2 regions of the Shewanella sp. TB7-MNA-CIBAN-0143 genome follow, and region 1 is predicted to be linked to the other one. Evidence: predicted binding sites of a transcription regulator. Region 1 holds the regulator's gene; the other holds the start of a gene.
What was found. Region 1 encodes LexA, which represses DNA repair genes until DNA is damaged. Its sites were predicted from a motif close to TACTGTATNNNNATACAGTA; they were not measured.
Positions count from the first base shown of each region.

Region 2: a site for LexA is predicted at 4,199-4,218, ahead of AAEY97_RS15990 (LexA family protein). Genes of this name have one in related genera too.

Region 1 covers NZ_JBEOPL010000003.1:125,497-134,527, forward strand. Annotated here, with positions in the region: gene coxB (cytochrome c oxidase subunit II) at 1-1,311, opposite strand, end outside; gene AAEY97_RS03385 (cell division inhibitor SulA) at 1,707-2,213, opposite strand; gene lexA (transcriptional repressor LexA) at 2,210-2,824, opposite strand; gene plsB (glycerol-3-phosphate 1-O-acyltransferase PlsB) at 3,089-5,512, shown strand; gene mtr (tryptophan permease) at 5,512-6,768, shown strand; gene AAEY97_RS03405 (VOC family protein) at 6,913-7,689, shown strand; gene AAEY97_RS03410 (hypothetical protein) at 7,922-8,185, shown strand; gene AAEY97_RS03415 (hypothetical protein) at 8,182-8,448, shown strand; gene AAEY97_RS03420 (efflux RND transporter permease subunit) at 8,537-9,031, opposite strand, start outside.
Region 2 covers NZ_JBEOPL010000020.1:18,360-27,390, reverse strand. Annotated here, with positions in the region: gene AAEY97_RS16020 (copper resistance system multicopper oxidase) at 1-146, opposite strand, end outside; gene AAEY97_RS16015 (DUF411 domain-containing protein) at 143-658, opposite strand; gene AAEY97_RS16010 (CopL family metal-binding regulatory protein) at 796-1,179, opposite strand; gene AAEY97_RS16005 (DUF2057 family protein) at 1,383-1,817, opposite strand; gene AAEY97_RS16000 (hypothetical protein) at 1,922-2,260, opposite strand; gene AAEY97_RS15995 (Y-family DNA polymerase) at 2,439-3,695, opposite strand; gene AAEY97_RS15990 (LexA family protein) at 3,702-4,115, opposite strand; gene AAEY97_RS15985 (MlaE family ABC transporter permease) at 4,528-5,640, shown strand; gene AAEY97_RS15980 (ABC transporter ATP-binding protein) at 5,643-6,407, shown strand; gene AAEY97_RS15975 (MlaD family protein) at 6,404-7,387, shown strand; gene AAEY97_RS15970 (PqiC family protein) at 7,392-7,991, shown strand; gene AAEY97_RS15965 (M13 family metallopeptidase) at 8,539-9,031, shown strand, end outside.

The DNA.
Region 1 (9,031 bases):
CTGCTCACCTTCAGCAATTAATTGCTCCAAGGTTAACGTGGGCAGATCCTCTGGTACAACAGCTTCTGCTGCGGCTTCGACAGCTTGATTGGCTTTGTCGGTAACCGCATCGGTAATGTCAGTTGTCGTTGCTGCAATAGTACTTGTTGCATCGGTTACTGCTTTACTTGGTTCGGTGCTTGCCTCGTTACTGCCTAAAAAGTTGCCTATATCAGCAGCTTGAACTACGTCACCGCTATTATTGCCCCACGCATTACGCTCAAAGGTAATGACTGCGGCAATTTCTTGGGCGCTAAGTTGCTTTGCAAAGGCTTGCATTGCAGTACCTGGTTTACCGTTTAAGACGATATTCAGGTGATCTTTAACAGGGCCTTTTATGATAGGGCTGCCAATTAATGATGGGAATACACCAGGAAGACCCGCACCATTGGGTTGATGACAAGCGGCGCACCTAGCAATATAGATTTGCTCACCTTGTGAGGTTAGCTCCTCAAGAGACAAGGTTTTAGACATTGATGCCGCAGCGGCTGCAGCTGCATTGCTTGCTAGTTTTTTTTGCTCCACTAACCAATTATCAAAATCGGCCTCCGATAATGCTTGCACCACAATCGGCATGAAACCATGGTCTTTACCGCATAACTCGGCACATTGGCCGCGATACGTTCCAGGCTTATCAATACGAGTCCAGGCTTCGTTGATAAAGCCTGGATTGGCATCTTTTTTAACGGCAAACGCGGGCACCCACCATGAATGGATAACATCATCTGATGTCATCAAGAAGCGCACTTTTTGGTTAATAGGCAGTACTAATGGCTTATCGACTTCAAGGAGGTAATGTTCGCCTTTGGCCTCACTGCCATCAATTTGTGCTCTGGGAGTGGATAATGTGCTATAAAATTCGATGTCTTTATCAAAATAGCTGTAATGCCACTTCCACTGCGACCCGGTAATTTTTATGGTGAGATCAGCATCACTGGGATCTTCCATAGCAATCAAGGTTTTGGTGGCTGGAATAGCCATGCCGATTAAGATGATGAAAGGGATGACGGTCCAAGCAATTTCCACTTTGGTACTTTCGTGAAAATTGGCCGCGACAGCGCCTTTTGATTTGCGGTGATAAATCATTGAGTAAATCATGATCCCAAACACCACTAACCCAATTGCACAACAGATGTAAAGAATCGTCATGTGGAGGTCATAAACCTTGCCACTGATATCTGTCACGCCTTGAGTCATGTTGAGGGGCATTTCTGATGCCCCAAGCGGAAATGCTACAAACACCACCAGTAAACAATACAACCATTGCTTCACAAGACTACTCCTCTGCTAATTGCAAATAGCAACTACAAAGAAGAGTCACACAGTAATTCTCTGCTCTATGCAAACTCTTCGGTTCCCGAAAAAAGTTTGATGACCTCAAAGTACTTTGGTGGCTGTAAACATACGGTCTACGGTTTTATTGTTAGCTGTGCACCACGCTTGTACCTACTACTGAACTTATCAATTTTGATTTGGCTCATTTGTTTGAAAGTAATCTTGATTACTGCCATTCACGTCCAATTAAAGATAAAAAATGTTTCATCCTTGTTAACCACATTACTTGTAGATTAAACATTGATCAAGATCTCTTTGTTGGCTAATAGGCTGAAAAAAGATGAAAAAAAACCCTGAATTCAATACAGGGCTTGGTAATGAAGGGTTCGTGCTTAGTGAAATGAGCAAAAATTACTTGTTCCATTTGTTAAATTAGGGCTAACAAGTTGATGTTTGTGAGGTAAGTGAGCATTCACATCTTCAATTACCACCCCTAATGCACGTGCACTTTTGGCGACAATTTCTAAACGGCGACTATCGCGAGCATCAAGTGAGCTTGTCCAAGTTACTACTGCGCTCGATGTACCGCTAGTGAGCGCTTTCTCCATGGCCCATAATGTTTCGACTTCATCTTTGGTGTGCACCAGTAAAATGCGATCCATTCTTACACCAGCACTTGCCAGCATATGTTTATAGCCAATATGGGGCGGGCTAATTAATACAATCCATCTGCCTTGCTGGCTCAATATTGCTAACTGGCTGCACAATTGGCTCAGTTCAGCTTCACCTTGGGTGACAGTTTGTAATGTTTGAATGGTTTGGGTGCCATGCAGTTCTGTTTCAGTTAAATCTACCCATAAGCCCGGGTGGCGTGGCGCGATGCCCATTAGTTTGTTCATAACCAATCTCCATTACGGATAACGCCAACGGCAAGCCCTTCGATGGTTAGGCTTTGGCAACTTAAATCTACTTTTATCGGATTGTAATCTTCATTTTCGGCATGCAGATAAATCACATTACCTTTTTGTTCAAATCGTTTTACGGTGACGTCATCATCAACACGTGCCACAACAACCTGGCCATTACGTGCTTGCTGCATTTTATGTACAGCGAGTAAGTCACCTTCTAAAATGCCGATGTTTTTCATGCTGTCACCACGCACTCGCAATAAAAAATCTGCGGCGGGCTTAAACATGTTTGGATCGACTTGATAGTATTGCTCTACATGCTCTTGGGCCAAAATTGGTTCACCAGCAGCAACCTGTCCAATGAGTGGCAGACCGGTTTCAACCTGTTCTTCATGAGGTAAACGAATGCCTCTTGAGGTACCAGGCATGATCTCGATAAAGCCTTTTTTGGCTAATGCTTTTAAATGCTCTTCGGCGGCATTAGCACTTTTAAAGCCAAGACGATTCGCAATTTCAGCACGAGTGGGTGGCATACCTGTTTCGGCGATATTGTTTTTAATTAAGTCTAAAATTTCTGCTTGGCGCGGCGTTAACGGTCTCATGATGATTCCTGTCTTTTTATACAGTGACTGTCATTATATACAGTGTTTGTGTTCGCGCAAGTATTAACCAACTATTTTTTGTATTTTGTTGATTAAGTATCACTCAACAATATGTTTTAATTAACTATTACTAATTTTCTGTCTTATGTTATTTCTGATAGTGAGAGCTTAAACGTAAAGATAGATCGGTCTGATAGTGTAAGCAGGGTGGTTTCTGGTATCCTATACGACAATATTACAGTGGCTTATGTTGCGAAAATAACCATGTCAAAACCAGATTCAATATTTTTACGAGCATTAAGATGGATTCAAAAGTGGATGGTACAGACCATTGTGGTCCCTCACGATCCTTTTGATGACCTCAATATAGATCCAACTAAACCTTTGGTTTATTTAATGAAAACGGAATCTATTAGCGATATTGCCGCGTTGAGCGAAATCACCGAGGGCTTTGGTCTGCCCAGTCCTTATGAGCCATTACAGCTTGATGGCTTAACCGTGCCTCGTGTGGTCTGTTTAGAGGGCCGCAAACCACTATTTGGTAAACGTGAAAGTGGTGACAAATTCCTTAATTATTTTACCAGTTTATTGTCACTTCATAGTGAGAGCCCTGAATTAGATATACAGTTGGTTCCTGTTTGCCTTTATTGGGGACGTACCCCAGGTAAAGAAGAAGACAGCATGAAAGCTGCTGTATTTGAACGTGAAAACCCTACGTGGTTACGTAAATGGTTAATGATTTTATTTTTAGGACGCCATAATTTCGTGCAGTTTTCTAATGCATTATCGCTTCGTCATATGGCCGATGAACATGGTACTGATAAAAGAATTGCTCACAAATTAACCCGAGTCGCCCGTGTGCATTTCCGCCGTCAACGCAAAGTCATGACGGGGCCACAATTACCGAATCGACAAGCGTTGTTTGCCTCTTTATTAAAATCAGAATCTATCAAAAAAGCCATTGAAGAAGAGTCTGCAAATAAGAAAGTAACAGTCGAGAAAGCACGTGAAACCGCCATTGAATACCTTGATGAAATTGCCGCCGACTATTCTGATAGTTTGGTGCGTATTGCCGAACGTTTCCTGACTTGGTTATGGAACAAATTATACAGTGGCATCAATATCAAAGGTGCCGAGCAAGTAAGACAGTTACATCATGATGGTCATGAAATTGTTTACGTTCCTTGTCATCGTAGCCATATGGATTACTTGCTACTGTCGTATATTTTGTATTATCAGGGCATGGTTCCGCCGCACATTGCTGCCGGTATTAACCTTAATTTTTGGCCAGCAGGGCCGATGTTCCGCCGTGGTGGGGCATTCTTTATCCGTCGTAGTTTTAATGGTAATAAACTTTATACCGCAGTATTTCGTGAATATTTAGATCAGTTATTTGCTAAGGGTTATGCGGTCGAGTATTTCACTGAAGGAGGTCGTTCGCGTACAGGACGTTTGTTAGCGCCTAAAACCGGTATGTTGGCTATGACAATTAACAGTGTGCTACGTGGGATAGAGCGCCCAGTAACCTTAGTACCCGTGTATTTAGGTTATGACCATGTGATGGAAGTGGCGACGTACCACAAAGAATTAAGCGGTAAGAAAAAGAAAAAAGAATCTGTATGGCAGGTATTTGGTGCTATTCGTAAGTTAGGCAATTTTGGCCAAGGTTATGTGAATTTTGGTGAGCCGATTAATTTACAACAGTTCTTAAATCAGCAGGCGCCAGAGTGGCGTGATGAGCTAGCTAAAGATCCTGACCAAAAACCATCTTGGTTTACGCCCTCAGTTAATTTGTTAGCTAACCGCGTAATGACTAATATCAATGGAGCTGCCGCAGCCAGTTCAGTAACATTGACTAGTTTAGTGTTATTAGCGTCAGAGCAAAATGCGTTAGAAAGAAGCCAGTTAGAACGTCAGCTTGATTTGTATTTAGCCTTACTTAAAACAGTGCCTTATACCGATTATACCTCTGTGGCCGAAGGTAATGGCAAGTCAATTATTGATCACTGTCTGTCGTTAAATAAGTTTGTGAGTACCAAAGACCTTATTGGTGAAATTATTTCAGTTGATGAAAAAATTGCCATCACCATGAGTTATTACCGTAATAATATTATTCATTTGATGGCGTTGCCGTCATTAATTGCCAGTTGTTTAGTGCATTATGACGTGTGCGATCGCCAGCGAATTCATGGCATTGTAATGGACTTTTATCCATTACTTAAAGCTGAGTTATTTATGAGCATTGATGATGTGCCTCAACATGTGGATAGCATTTTAGATTTCATGGTTGAACAAGGTTTACTGACCGGTAGCGATCAGTTTGAGATAACGCCTCGTCATATTACCCAAGTGTTACTGCTTGCTGAAACTATCAGTGAAACGTTGCAACGTTATGCGATTATCTTCAATTTACTCGCAATAAAACCTGATCTTGAGCGCTCAGAACTGGAACGCGATAGCCATTTGTTAGCCCAACGATTAGGCGCGCTGCATGGCATTACCGCACCAGAATTTTATGACAAAAAATTATATAACACCCTGAGTGTGAAACTGAAAGAATTGGGTTATTTATGCAGCGACGAACATCGTGCTGAAGTGATCAGAATTCGTGATAACGCTAATAAATTACTCAGCTCTTTAGTAAGACAAACCATTGTTGATAGTGTGGAAGCGGAGCACGGACAATAATGGCTAATCATATGAATGCTGCCAAGCATCGTACCAGCGGTAAATCTGTATTGGGTGGGGCGATGATTATTGCCGGAACCACTGTGGGAGCGGGCATGTTTTCGTTACCCGTTGTTGGTGCTGGAATGTGGTTTGGCTATTCTATCGCGATGTTGCTCGGCGTTTGGTTTTGCATGCTAATGTCGGGTTTATTGTTATTAGAAGCCAATTTGCATTTTGAACCAGGCGACAGTTTTGACACCTTAACTCGGGTGACTCTTGGGCAGTTCTGGCGGGTGATTAACGGCGTGTCGATTGCGTTTGTGTTATATATTTTAACCTATGCTTACATCAGTGGTGGTGGTTCGATTGTGAATCACAGTCTGTCAGCATTGGGCGTGAGCCTACCCCAGAGTGTGGCCGGATTGGTGTTTGCGGTAGTTTTGGCTTTGGTGGTATTTATTAGTACTAAAGCGGTCGACCGTATCACCACAATCATGCTTGGTGGTATGGTGATTACTTTCTTTTTGGCTATCGGTAACTTACTAATCGACATTGATACCATAAAGCTAGTATCGCCTGATGGTGAATCGCGTTACCTGCCTTATTTACTTGCCGCTATCCCTTTTGGATTGGCCAGTTTTGGTTATCACGGTAATGTGCCAAGTTTAGTCAAATATTATGGTAAAGATGCCAAAACCATCGTTAAGGCGATTATTACCGGAACCACTATCGCATTGGTGATTTATATATGTTGGTTAGTGGCAACGATGGGTAATATTCAACGAAGCCAGTTTGCCGATATTATTGCTCAAGGTGGCAATATAGGTGTGTTAGTGGGTGCGTTGTCTGGGGTTATTGCCAGCCAATGGCTTGATAACATGCTAACCCTATTTGCCAACCTTGCCGTTGCCTCATCATTTTTAGGTGTGACACTAGGCTTGTTCGATTACCTTGCTGATTTATTTGGGTTTGACGACTCGCGCTCAGGACGAATTAAAACGGCAACGGTAACGTTTGTACCGCCAACAATCCTTGGTTTGTTATTTCCGAATGGATTTATTTTAGCGATTGGTTTTGCTGCGCTAGCTGCCACTATTTGGGCTGTTATTGTACCAGCGTTATTAGCCTATAAAGTAAGACAACAATATCCTGACTCAAAGGGATTTAAAGTCCCTGGTGGAACCCCGTTAATTGCTATTGTGGTGTTGTTTGGGGTTATCACAGCTACATGTCATTTGCTGGCAATGGCCGATATTTTACCGGTGTTTAAATAGACCCAACACACTTCAATCAAATAGCCATTCACCCAAAAGCCTTCGTTTGAAGGCTTTTTGCTTTTCTGCTGATATCGACTTAACTTATGAGACAAGTTTCATGTTGGCTATATCAAGGCAACTATTTTATAAAGGATTAGGATAATGAAGGTACAACAGTATCAACAAGGACAGCCTTGCTGGATTGAATTAGCAACTCATGATTGGGCGGCAGGTAAAGCATTTTATCAGGCGCTATTTGGCTGGGGAGCAGATGATATGCCTATGCCAGAAGGGCATTATACTATGCTGCAAATCGACGGTGATGATATTGCGGCAATGTACCCAATGCCAGCAGAAATGGAAGCCTTACCGACTCATTGGACAATTTATTTTGCGGTCGATGATGTTGATGCTACCTCTAAGGCTGTGACTCAAGCTGGAGGTGAGATTATTGCAGGGCCTCATTCTGTCGGAGATGCTGGCCGAATGGCGCTATGCACAGATCCAGAAGGCTGTCGATTTGCATTATGGCAAGGCCAAGACCATATTGGCATTAAGCGATCGCAAGAATCAAATACCCTATGTTGGGTTGAGCTTGCTTGTCGTGATACCGCTGCGGCGAAACAGTTTTATAGCCGAGTATTAGGTTATCAAACTCAGCTTAATGATGTAGCTGATTTTGAATACACCGAATGGTATGCGGGGGAACAAGCCATTGGTGGATTGATGGAAATGACTGCAGAATGGGGCGATACTCCTGCTCATTGGATGAGCTATTTTGCCGTTGATGACTGTGATTTATCAGTGACTAAAGCACAAACCTTGGGGGCTTCAGTTTGTGTGCCTGCAACTGATATTCCTAACGTAGGCCGTTTTTCTGTACTCAATGATCCACAAGGTGGGGTGTTTTCAATTATTGCGTTATTTACTGCAGAATAAATAGATTTGAAAATTATGTTTTTACATAATGAATGTTGATTATTTCTATTCGCAGTGTTGCTGATTGAAGCTAGAGTATCGTTTAATGTAGAGTGCCGATTTAAGATAGAAGGGCGATTGAACCTTGATTATTAAGTGATGTCATATTGAGTTGTTGGAAAAATGTTACTGTTAGTAAAGTGTTACTATTAGTTGTTGGTAAGAGTTAGTGTATTTAAACAAGGATGAGTGAATGACACAGGAAAACACCCAAATCACATTAGCCAGTATTCATCGCAGTATGTTGTTAGTGGCACTGATCGATTTTCCTGGCACGATATTATTTGGTCTTGGGCTCTACGGTATCCTTGTAGGGTTTGACCAAGATTTCTTGCCTATGTTAGCCAACCCTTTGATCATTATTATTATGTTGATTATCGGTGCGATTATTATGCTATGGGGGATTATCCGCATGATGCTGCTTGCGCGTCAAAAACAAGGAATATTACAACAATGAAAAAACGGATAATCCAATTAAGCTTGTTATCTAGCTTAGTGATACTTACGGGATGCCGTGGTACCGATATCATCAATATTGGTAATAATATTGGCAATGCAGATGACAATAAAAATGACACAGATTACATGATACTGAATGTCCCTAGGGCAATTTTAGCCAGCGATCCATGCAAATATGGGCATCCTGAAGATATTGCTGCGTGTCGTAAAAAGAAACAAGATGAAGCCGACCAACTTAATGAATCACTTAAGCGTAAATAACGCTGTGATTAGCACATAAAAAATCCCAAGCGATTAATCGTTTGGGATTTTTATTTATAGAGATAAAAAGTAAATAAATTTAAGTGAATTATTGCTTGGGCAACTTGCGGCCGTATATGAGTAAGTAAATTGCTGGGATAACAAATAGCGACAGTAGCGGCGCCGTGACCATACCGCCGACCATTGGTGCAGCAATTTTTTGCATCACTTCATTACCCGTACCGCTGCCCCACATGATCGGCAGTAAACCAAAAAAGATGGTGGCGACGGTCATGGCTTTAGGGCGAATTCGCATCACTGCACCTTCAATTAATGCAGCCGTTAAATCCGCTTTGCTGTGGTAATTGTCGGCTTCTTTATAGGCCTTAATACTATTATTAAGGTACACCTGCATCACTACGCCAAACTCAGCGGCGACCCCAGCTAAGGCAATCATGCCGACAGATACAGCAACTGAAAAATTAAAGTCCAGCCCATAAAGTAGCCATGCGCTACCCACCAATGAAAAGGGTAAACTTAACATGATTACAGATGCTTGTATTACTGAGTTGAAAGTCATCATCAACAGCATAAAAATCACCGC
Region 2 (9,031 bases), on a different contig from region 1:
AACGCATTGGCAATGGCATTTTTAGGGAAAGGGATCGACATCAATGCCAACATGGCGGATGCACCAAACACAAACCGGCGTCGGCTGTTGTTGAGTTCACTGTTTGTCGTTTGAATCATGGGTTTTATCATGTATTGAGATTTCATTGCACAGACTCCTCAAGCGAGTTCACTTGGGCGTAAACCTGGCTACTGCCATCATTTTTCAACAGTAAGACTTGGTATGGCATAAATTTATCTTGGTACTCCATACCTGGGCTGCCCACAGGCATAGCCGGAACGGTTAGGCCGATAGCATCTTTAGGGGGGGAGGCTAAAAAACGACTAATGAATTTTGCAGGGATATGCCCTTCAAACACATAACCTTGAGATGACACTGCGGTATGACAAGATTGCATTGAAGCAGGAATACCCTTTGACTGTTTAAACTCATAAAGGTTGTTAATATTGTGGGCATCAACACTAAATCCACGGTCACTAATATGAGTAAGCCATTTCTCACAACAGCCACAATTGGCATCTTTATAAACAGTGAGTAATGGCGCCGTAGTGCCGGGCTCCGCTGCATGAGCAGGTAACATCCCTCCCATAATTTGCAGAATAAAAATAGTACCTATGACACGAAAAAAACGAATAGAATTGCGATATAGAGCAGACATAATATTGCCTCCAAATCAAATTTCGTCACATTAAACAACGCGGTTTAATGTCAGTTTATTAACCGAAAAAGTTAAAAAATTGAAACTACATGATTGGCTAGGACAGTTAGCAAAAAAAAGGCGTAACTGTGCCTATGTTAGGCAAATATTGGAGGACGGTATAAAGATGAAAAATACTGAGGCATTAGTGCTGAGGTAAACATTGTTGCAGAATTAACTAAGCTGACTTCTGATTTAAGCGTTGGCATAGCCATCGTTAAAGCGACGGATAAACATGAGCCGACAGGACAATGGCACGCTTGGGCGCAGCAATTATCACTCTCATTATCACTCATGTCACTCATGTCACTCATGGCATTCTTTTGCATATTCATGTCATGACAAGCATTGTTATTATCTGTCGATAATGTTGACTTTGTCATTGAGCTCATTGGCATATTAGCTGACATAATCACAGACGCAAAAGCCTGACCGACAAACGTCAGTAAGACAAACATCATGATTAAGTGGGCTTTACGCAAAATATACTCTCCAAAAACAACAGCAAACAGCAAACAGCAAACAGCAAACAGCAAACAGCAAACAGAATAGTGAAATGTATTATCTTAAACAAGGGTTATTTTAACTTGTTTTACTTAGTATTGACTATAAACCCACGTGCAGCACATAGGTCAAGCAGGTTTTTATAACGATAGAGCGCTATGTAAGCGCCCTATCAATTTTACTATTGTTGCATCATTTGACTGTGTTGTTTCATGATAATAGCCATTAACTCTTCGTGATTAACTAATTTGACGTTTTCACCTTTTACGCTGGCGCGGTCTAAGGTTATCACCGGTGATGCAATAAATTTCTTTGCATTGGTTGAAGAGAAAATCTCTTTGCTACGCACTTGAATATCTTCATCTTTGGTTAGATGTAGACTCCAATATAACGCATCGGACTTAATAAAATTCGTATCATCTGCTCCTGATGAAAACACATCATAAAACTGTAATTCTATTAAATGTTGACCAGGAGACACCTCCATTTCACTTTTATTTGATGCCGATTTGCCATCGACCGCAGTAAAGATTAAATAGTCAGGTAATGAGATAGTGGCAGCCATTGCTGCTGAGCTGGCTAAAGATAATAGTGTGATCGCAATGAATTTTTTCATAATAAACTCCGTTAACTTTTTGATGCTTATAGTTTTTTGATGCTTATAGTTGAAGCAACAAAAATCTTTATAAATTAATGTGGGTAACTAATAAACATAAAGAATTAAGCTATCGGAGGCGGATTTTGGCTTACTAGAATGGTGGGGGTTGATGTCCATAAAGGCGAACTCACTTTGGCACTCGTTAGTAGAGCACCGGTGAGGTTTGTTGCTGATAACAAAAATGCATTCGCGACCGCATGACAATGGCTAATGCATTGACTCATATCGTTTAAGCAACAGTCATCGTTAGTATCACAGTCACTTTGCATCATCGTTGATTGATGCATACTACTCGACTGCATGTCCGACATGGCCATTTCATTAGACATAGCAAAACTTGGAACAAGTAATTGTCCAAGTAGTGAAATTATCATTGCTATGTTTAACAGCGTATTTCGCATTATGTCGGCCATATGATGAGTACGATTCAACATTAACAATTTAATTAGAGTGATAATCAGAGCTGAATCACATTTTAAGGTTTAGCCATAGTTGAATGCCCCAACCTTGCATGTGTTATGGCAGAGCAATACCACTGTTATAATAAACCTTAGTAATAAACCTTAGTAATATAAAACCTTAGCATTTAATGCTGGGTAAGCATTTCCATTGGGTTGAATATTGAGGTGTGAGTAAATCACGGCGCATGGCCCATTTTTGTTCTATTCCTTGTGCTGCCAGAAACACTGTATCGCGGCCATATCGTTGGTTGATGCCGTCAAGCGTATCCATCAAGGCATAATTGACCTTCGCGGTATTAAATAAATCAAATTGAAAATGTTTCTCGCTGGCTAAATCAACCAGGCCCACACCAATTTTGTAATAACGAACACCATTGCTAAATAATCTCGGGGCGGCGTCTGTCATGGCTTTAGTGAGTTCAATGGTGCAATTGGTTGGACACGGAAAATGGACAATAACTTTATAACTCACAGGCCGCTCGTCGTGGGGCGAATTACTGGCAAATAACAACATGGTTTTGCAATGTGAGCCTTGCTGACGCGCTTTACTTGCTGCGATACCAACATGTTTACTCAATGCCTGTAATAGCGATTCAAAATCGCAAATACGTTCGCCCACACTGCGGGTGGAGAAAATTTGCTTTTTATCTGCCCTAGCCTCATCCCATTGTTTACACACTTCGCCGTTAAGTTCGCGTACGGTGCGTTCAATTTCAATACTAAATTGTTTTCTGGCTAGACTGGGTGGCATAGAGGCGAGATCGTATGCGCTGCGAATATTCATCAATTCAAGCTTTTTACTGATGCGCCTGCCAATCCCCCACACCTCTTTAACGGCAAGCTGGCGTAAAATGTCATTACGTTGCTGCGCAGTGTCGATAACGCACACACCTTGGTATCCCGGTATTTTTTTAGCGGCGTGATTGGCTATTTTAGCTAAGGTTAACGTTTGGCCCATGCCCACACAAACAGCCAAGCGGGCTTCTTTCCAAACGGCACGGCGAATTAACTGACCTTGGCTATGCAGGCATTTGATTGCGGGATAACAATGTTTAAAAGACAGGAAGCTTTCATCGATGGAGTACACATGTTGCTCTGGTGCAAAACGACCGATTATTGCCATCATCTTTGCCGATAAATCGGCATACAATTCATAATTAGATGAACACACAATGACATTGCGCTGGGCACATAATGCTTTCGCTTGAAAGTAAGGCAAAAACTTCTCAATACCCGCCTCTTTTGCTTGCCGATTAGCCGCGACAATACAGCCATCGTTATTGCTCAGTACAATAATCGGTCTGCCGCGCCAGTCAGGACGAAAAACCTGTTCTGCACTGCAATAAAAAGCATTGGCATCGACTAAGGCAAACATTGTTACCTAACCTTTTTTACTGATAAGCAGTGGGCTTTGACGATGACAACGAATTGAGCGAATAACCACACCTTCAATACTAAAGTCATCATAGTCGCAGATGGTCACAGGTAAATGTTGCTCATTAGACGACATCAGCATTCGCCGATGCATGTCGAGAATTTTACACACAAACTCACCATTAAAATTAGCCACTATCACGTCGCCATTTCTAGCCGTTTCATGACGATCGACAATCAATAAGTCACCATCATATATTCCCACACCTTGCATCGACTCACCTTGGGCTAAGCCGATAAAAGTAGAACTTGGATGCTGGATTAATATCTCATCAAGGCTGAGGCCTAACTGAAGATACTCAGCTGCAGGAGATTCAAAACCGGTAATGCCGGCACTGGCTGCAATGGGAATAACGCGCATATGACAACCTCTAATATGATATGTACTGTATAAATACAAACCGTATAAATAAACAGCACACAAATAAGCACTGTATAAATATATACTGTATAAATAAACAGTATATATTAGCGTTAAATTTTGTCAGTGCAAGTTTATTTGCTTTAAACCGCGACAAGCGGCGGTTATGTTCAATCGTTAACGCCGTTTTTATTGCCTCTGCACAACAACATCGGTCCATAACTAATGCTTCTTCAATGTAGCAAAGCGTCAATACATCAAAGTGATAGCTTCATTATTGATGAAATAATATGTCCAAGGTCAAAATATAATCAATGAGCTTGGTCTACACTGATAACAGGATCAAAAATCAAGCTAACCTATTTATTAAACAAACAAATAGACTTATTTCATATTGACTCGGGGGTCTAGCATGACACTCGCAACATTCCATATCGACATGCACGATGATAACTGCTTACTGAACCTTGCTGGTGATTGGCAATTAGGCCAAGCACCGCTAGGCGCAGATATTTGTGCTGAGCTGCCATCTAATTGCCAATCTGTCACTTTAATCACCACAGAGTTGTCTCATTGGGATTCAAGCCTCGCCATTGCCTTATTACAATTATCTCGCTGGTGTGAGCAACATAAACTATCACTAGACACTCAACAAACACCTCAAGGGCTGCAGCAACTACTGCTGCTCGCTACCGATGTTGCGGTTTATCAACCCACTAATGAGGGTGCCCTAGGCGGGCTATGGCCGACCTTACGTCGAGGATTGATTAATCAAGGCTTACAAGTACACGATGGATTAGTATTTGTCGGTAACTGCACTTTGGCACTCGGGCGTTGGTTGGTTGGCAGAGCGAGAACTCGCCGAAGTGATATCGTTTTTTTTATCGAACAAGCTGGGCCTAAAGGGCTTGCTATTGTGACCTTAATTAGTCTGCTCGTGGGAATGATTTTGGCTTATTTAGGCTCGGTACAGCTGCGCCAATTAGGCGCCCAGGTATATGTGGCTAATTTAGTGGCTATCGGAATGGTGCGTGAAATGGGTGCTCTAATGACAGGCGTTATTATGGCCGGCCGAACGGGAGCCGCTTATGCGGCGCAGTTAGGCACCATGCAAGTTAATGAAGAAATTGATGCGCTGCGAGTAATGGGTATTCCTACCATGGAGTTTCTGGTTTTACCGCGGTTATTAGCATTAATTTTTATTATGCCGCTAATGTGTATTTATTCGGATGTAATAGGCATGATTGGTGGTGCGTTAGTTGCTAACGGTATGGGCGTGAGTTATACCCAATATATTTTGCAAACCCAGGTTGCGATTGATTGGGTCGATATTTCCACTGGTTTAATAAAGAGTTTAATTTTTGGATTTTTAATTGCGATTGCGGGTTGTCAGGCAGGACTGCTTTGCGGACGTGACTCGAATGCCGTTGGTTTAGCGACGACCCACGCTGTGGTTAAGGCCATTGTTTTTTTGGTTGTCTCCGATGCGGCGCTTAATATCTTATACGATAAATTAGGGATCTAACCATGGTTGATGATGCCTTTATCAGTGTACGTAATCTATCAGTCGGCTACGGCAGTACCGAGGTGCAAAAAAAACTCAACTTCGACATTAACAAGAATGATATCTTTTTTGTCATTGGCGGCAGTGGTTGTGGCAAAACAACCTTGCTCAAATCGATGGTGGGATTACTCACGCCACTACAAGGCGAAGTACTCTATCAAGGCAAAAACTTTTATGAAGCAGATGAACCCGAGCAGGTAGCAATGCTCAAAAATTGGGGGATTACCTTCCAAACAGGCGCATTGTTTTCGAGCATGTCGCTTGGCGAAAATGTGGCTTTACCCCTGCAGCTCTATACCGACCTTTCGGAGCGACAAATTGCAGAAGCCGTTGCCTATAAGCTAGCATTAGTTGGCTTAGCGGGCTTCGAGAAGTTTTACCCTGCCGAGTTAAGTGGCGGTATGCACAAACGCGCAGGATTAGCGCGGGCGCTGGCATTAGACCCTCAATTGCTATTTTTTGATGAACCCTCTGCGGGTTTAGACCCTATTAGCTCGATGCGTTTAGATCAATTGATCGTGCAAATATGCCAGGCGCTAGACTCTACCGTGATCATTGTGTCCCACGAGCTGCCCAGCATATTGTCAATCGGCACTCGCTGTGTGTTTTTGGATAATGAAACCAATACTATGCTCGATTGTGGTGACCCACGAGAATTAAAAATACACAGTAGCCAGCCTAGGGTTCGTCAATTTCTCAATCGTACCGAAAAATCGGAGATATCATGAGTAAAAGCCAACGACTTCCGCTCGCGATTGGTGCCTTTATTTTTGGCGCTATTATCTTAGTGTTTATTGCATTACTGTTCTTTTCTGGAGGGCGTATATTTGCAGAGAAAGCCCCGGTAGTGATGTTTTTCAACAGTTCAGTGCAAGGGTTACAGGTAGGCGCACCGGTAAAATTAAAAGGGGTCATAATAGGTGAAATAAGCGATATCAGTATCGATTTCCCTAACGACAGTAGCCAGGGTGTCACGGCTGCAGTTCATGCCGACTTATTGTTGAAACGTATCAATATTAAGGGGATCCAAGTAGGTGAAGAGTTTTTTTCACACGCCATCGATAACGGCTTACGCGCCCAGCTGAATTATCTGAGTTTACTCACCGGACTGCTATATGTTGAACTGGATTTCTTTCCCAACACCTCGCCGTTATTCCATGGCGAAAAAGACCAATTATTAGAATTGCCGACCATCGCGACTGATTTCGAATCGTTGTCGAAAGACCTGCAATCGTTAAACTTAAAAAGTTTAGTCAACAATGTCGACAATTTAGCCCAGCAGCTCAGTGACATTGCCGCCAGCGGAAAAATACAGCAAGCATTGGATAATTTTGATAATGCAGCCAAAGCCGTTAACAACACCGCGATTAACTTGGACAACACTCAAGCAGCGTTAGGTAAAAATGGGCTTGAAGTACTGTTAAAACTCGATAATTTACTGGTGCAATTAAATAATGATGAACCCAAGCTCGTTGAGTCGCTGAACCATAGTTTAACTGAATTACGCAATACACTATTAAGCATGAATCAGCTTGCAAACCAAGCAGGTAACACACTCGACCAAAACTCGCCCTTGTTGATAGAACTCACCAATACCTTGGAAGAAATCCGCCGCACAGCTCGATCATTACGTAGCTTGAGTGAAACCTTAGATGAACAACCTGAGGCCATCATACGCGGTAAAAAAGCCCTACCTTTAGGAGAATAATGTCATGGGGAAATATGGAGTTTGGACCATTAACTGGGGGATCGGTTTACTGCTATTGAGTTTAGTGAGTGGCTGCCAAAGCTCTCCCGAAAAACAGTACTTTGTGTTAACTGCAATACCCAACCAAATAGTGTCGGGCAGTACTGCGTTAGAGTATGACATTGGTATAGGGCCAATTGACGTCGCCGAATACTTACATTTTACACAGCTGATGTATCAACTTGACGATGGTAACCTGCAACGATTTGCCAATAGTTATTGGGCTGAACCGCTTGAACAAGGAATCAGCCGGGTCATGAGTATCAATCTCAGCCAAAGCGATAACCGTCGTAACCTAGTGTTATTTCCTTGGCAAGCAGACAACAGCCCCCTGTACAGCATTAAAATCAAGGTTATTTCCCTCAACCGAGATGGCAATAATGCCAGACTCAATGCCAACTGGGAGCTAACAAACAATCCATTAAACCAAACATTGGCAAAACAAAATTTTATCGCGGTCACTAATGCAGGTTCGACTGCAGCGGAGTTTGTCAGCGCGTACAGCAACTTATTGGCTCAGTTGGCAAAGGAAATTGATAAATCATTACCACAACATTCAGATTAAACACTCCAGCCTACTGTCAGCATTCTCGCGTCAGAGTTGTCGCGTCAGAGTTGTCGCGTCAGCGATGTTGTGTAAACGATGTTGTGTAAACTTTGTTGTATGAGCGGTGGTGTGAGCGGTGGAGTAAATCATAAACCTAACTATTAAGCTGTTTTACAGCGTATTGAGTAAACAAACTCAAACAATAACGCTATCTATAGCACTACTTATAGCGCTATCAATACTGATGCCAATCCCAAGAAAAATAGCAACCCAACATAGTTAGGTGGCTTAAGCACTGGCAGCGTTCATATTACAAAACCTAACTCACCTTTATCCCAAGTTTAGGTTAATTATGCTGATGATAATCAACTGCACTTATCTCTGCCTCTCAAATAAACAATACAGCCAATAAACATCAAACCAGCACATATTCAGCCACGCATTTCATTGCTTAACTCAGCGTTAGTTAAATTTGCTAACAATTCGAACATTGACATTTTTTGTCAGTCTTTCAATATGGCTAGGCAAATAATTCTGTAAAAATAGACCAAGGAACACGATAACAATGAATAAATCCTTAATTGCGATTGGATTAACCACAGCACTATTAAGTGGTTGCGGCGTATCTGATACAAATAACACTAAGCTTGCAGCCGTGACCTCACCGGCCCCCGCTAAAGCAGAGTTAGGTACTTTTGGTGTGGATTTAGCTGCACGAAATGAAGCCGTTAAACCTGGCGATGACTTTTTTATGTATTCAAGTGGCACTTGGTACGACAACTTTGTCATGCCTGCCGACAAAACTCGTTATGGCGCATTTAATGCCTTAGCTGAGCGCAGTGAAAATCAAGTGAAAGCAATTATCGACGATATTGCCAGCCGCAGCGACTTAACTGCCGAAGAACAATTAATTGCTGATTTTTATCATGCCTATATGGATACCGACACCATTAATAAACTAGGTATCACACCAATTAAAGCCACCTTAGATCAAATTACTGCGATTAGCTCAACTCAAGATTTAACCAAAGTATTCGGTGAAGCATGGCTTACTGGTG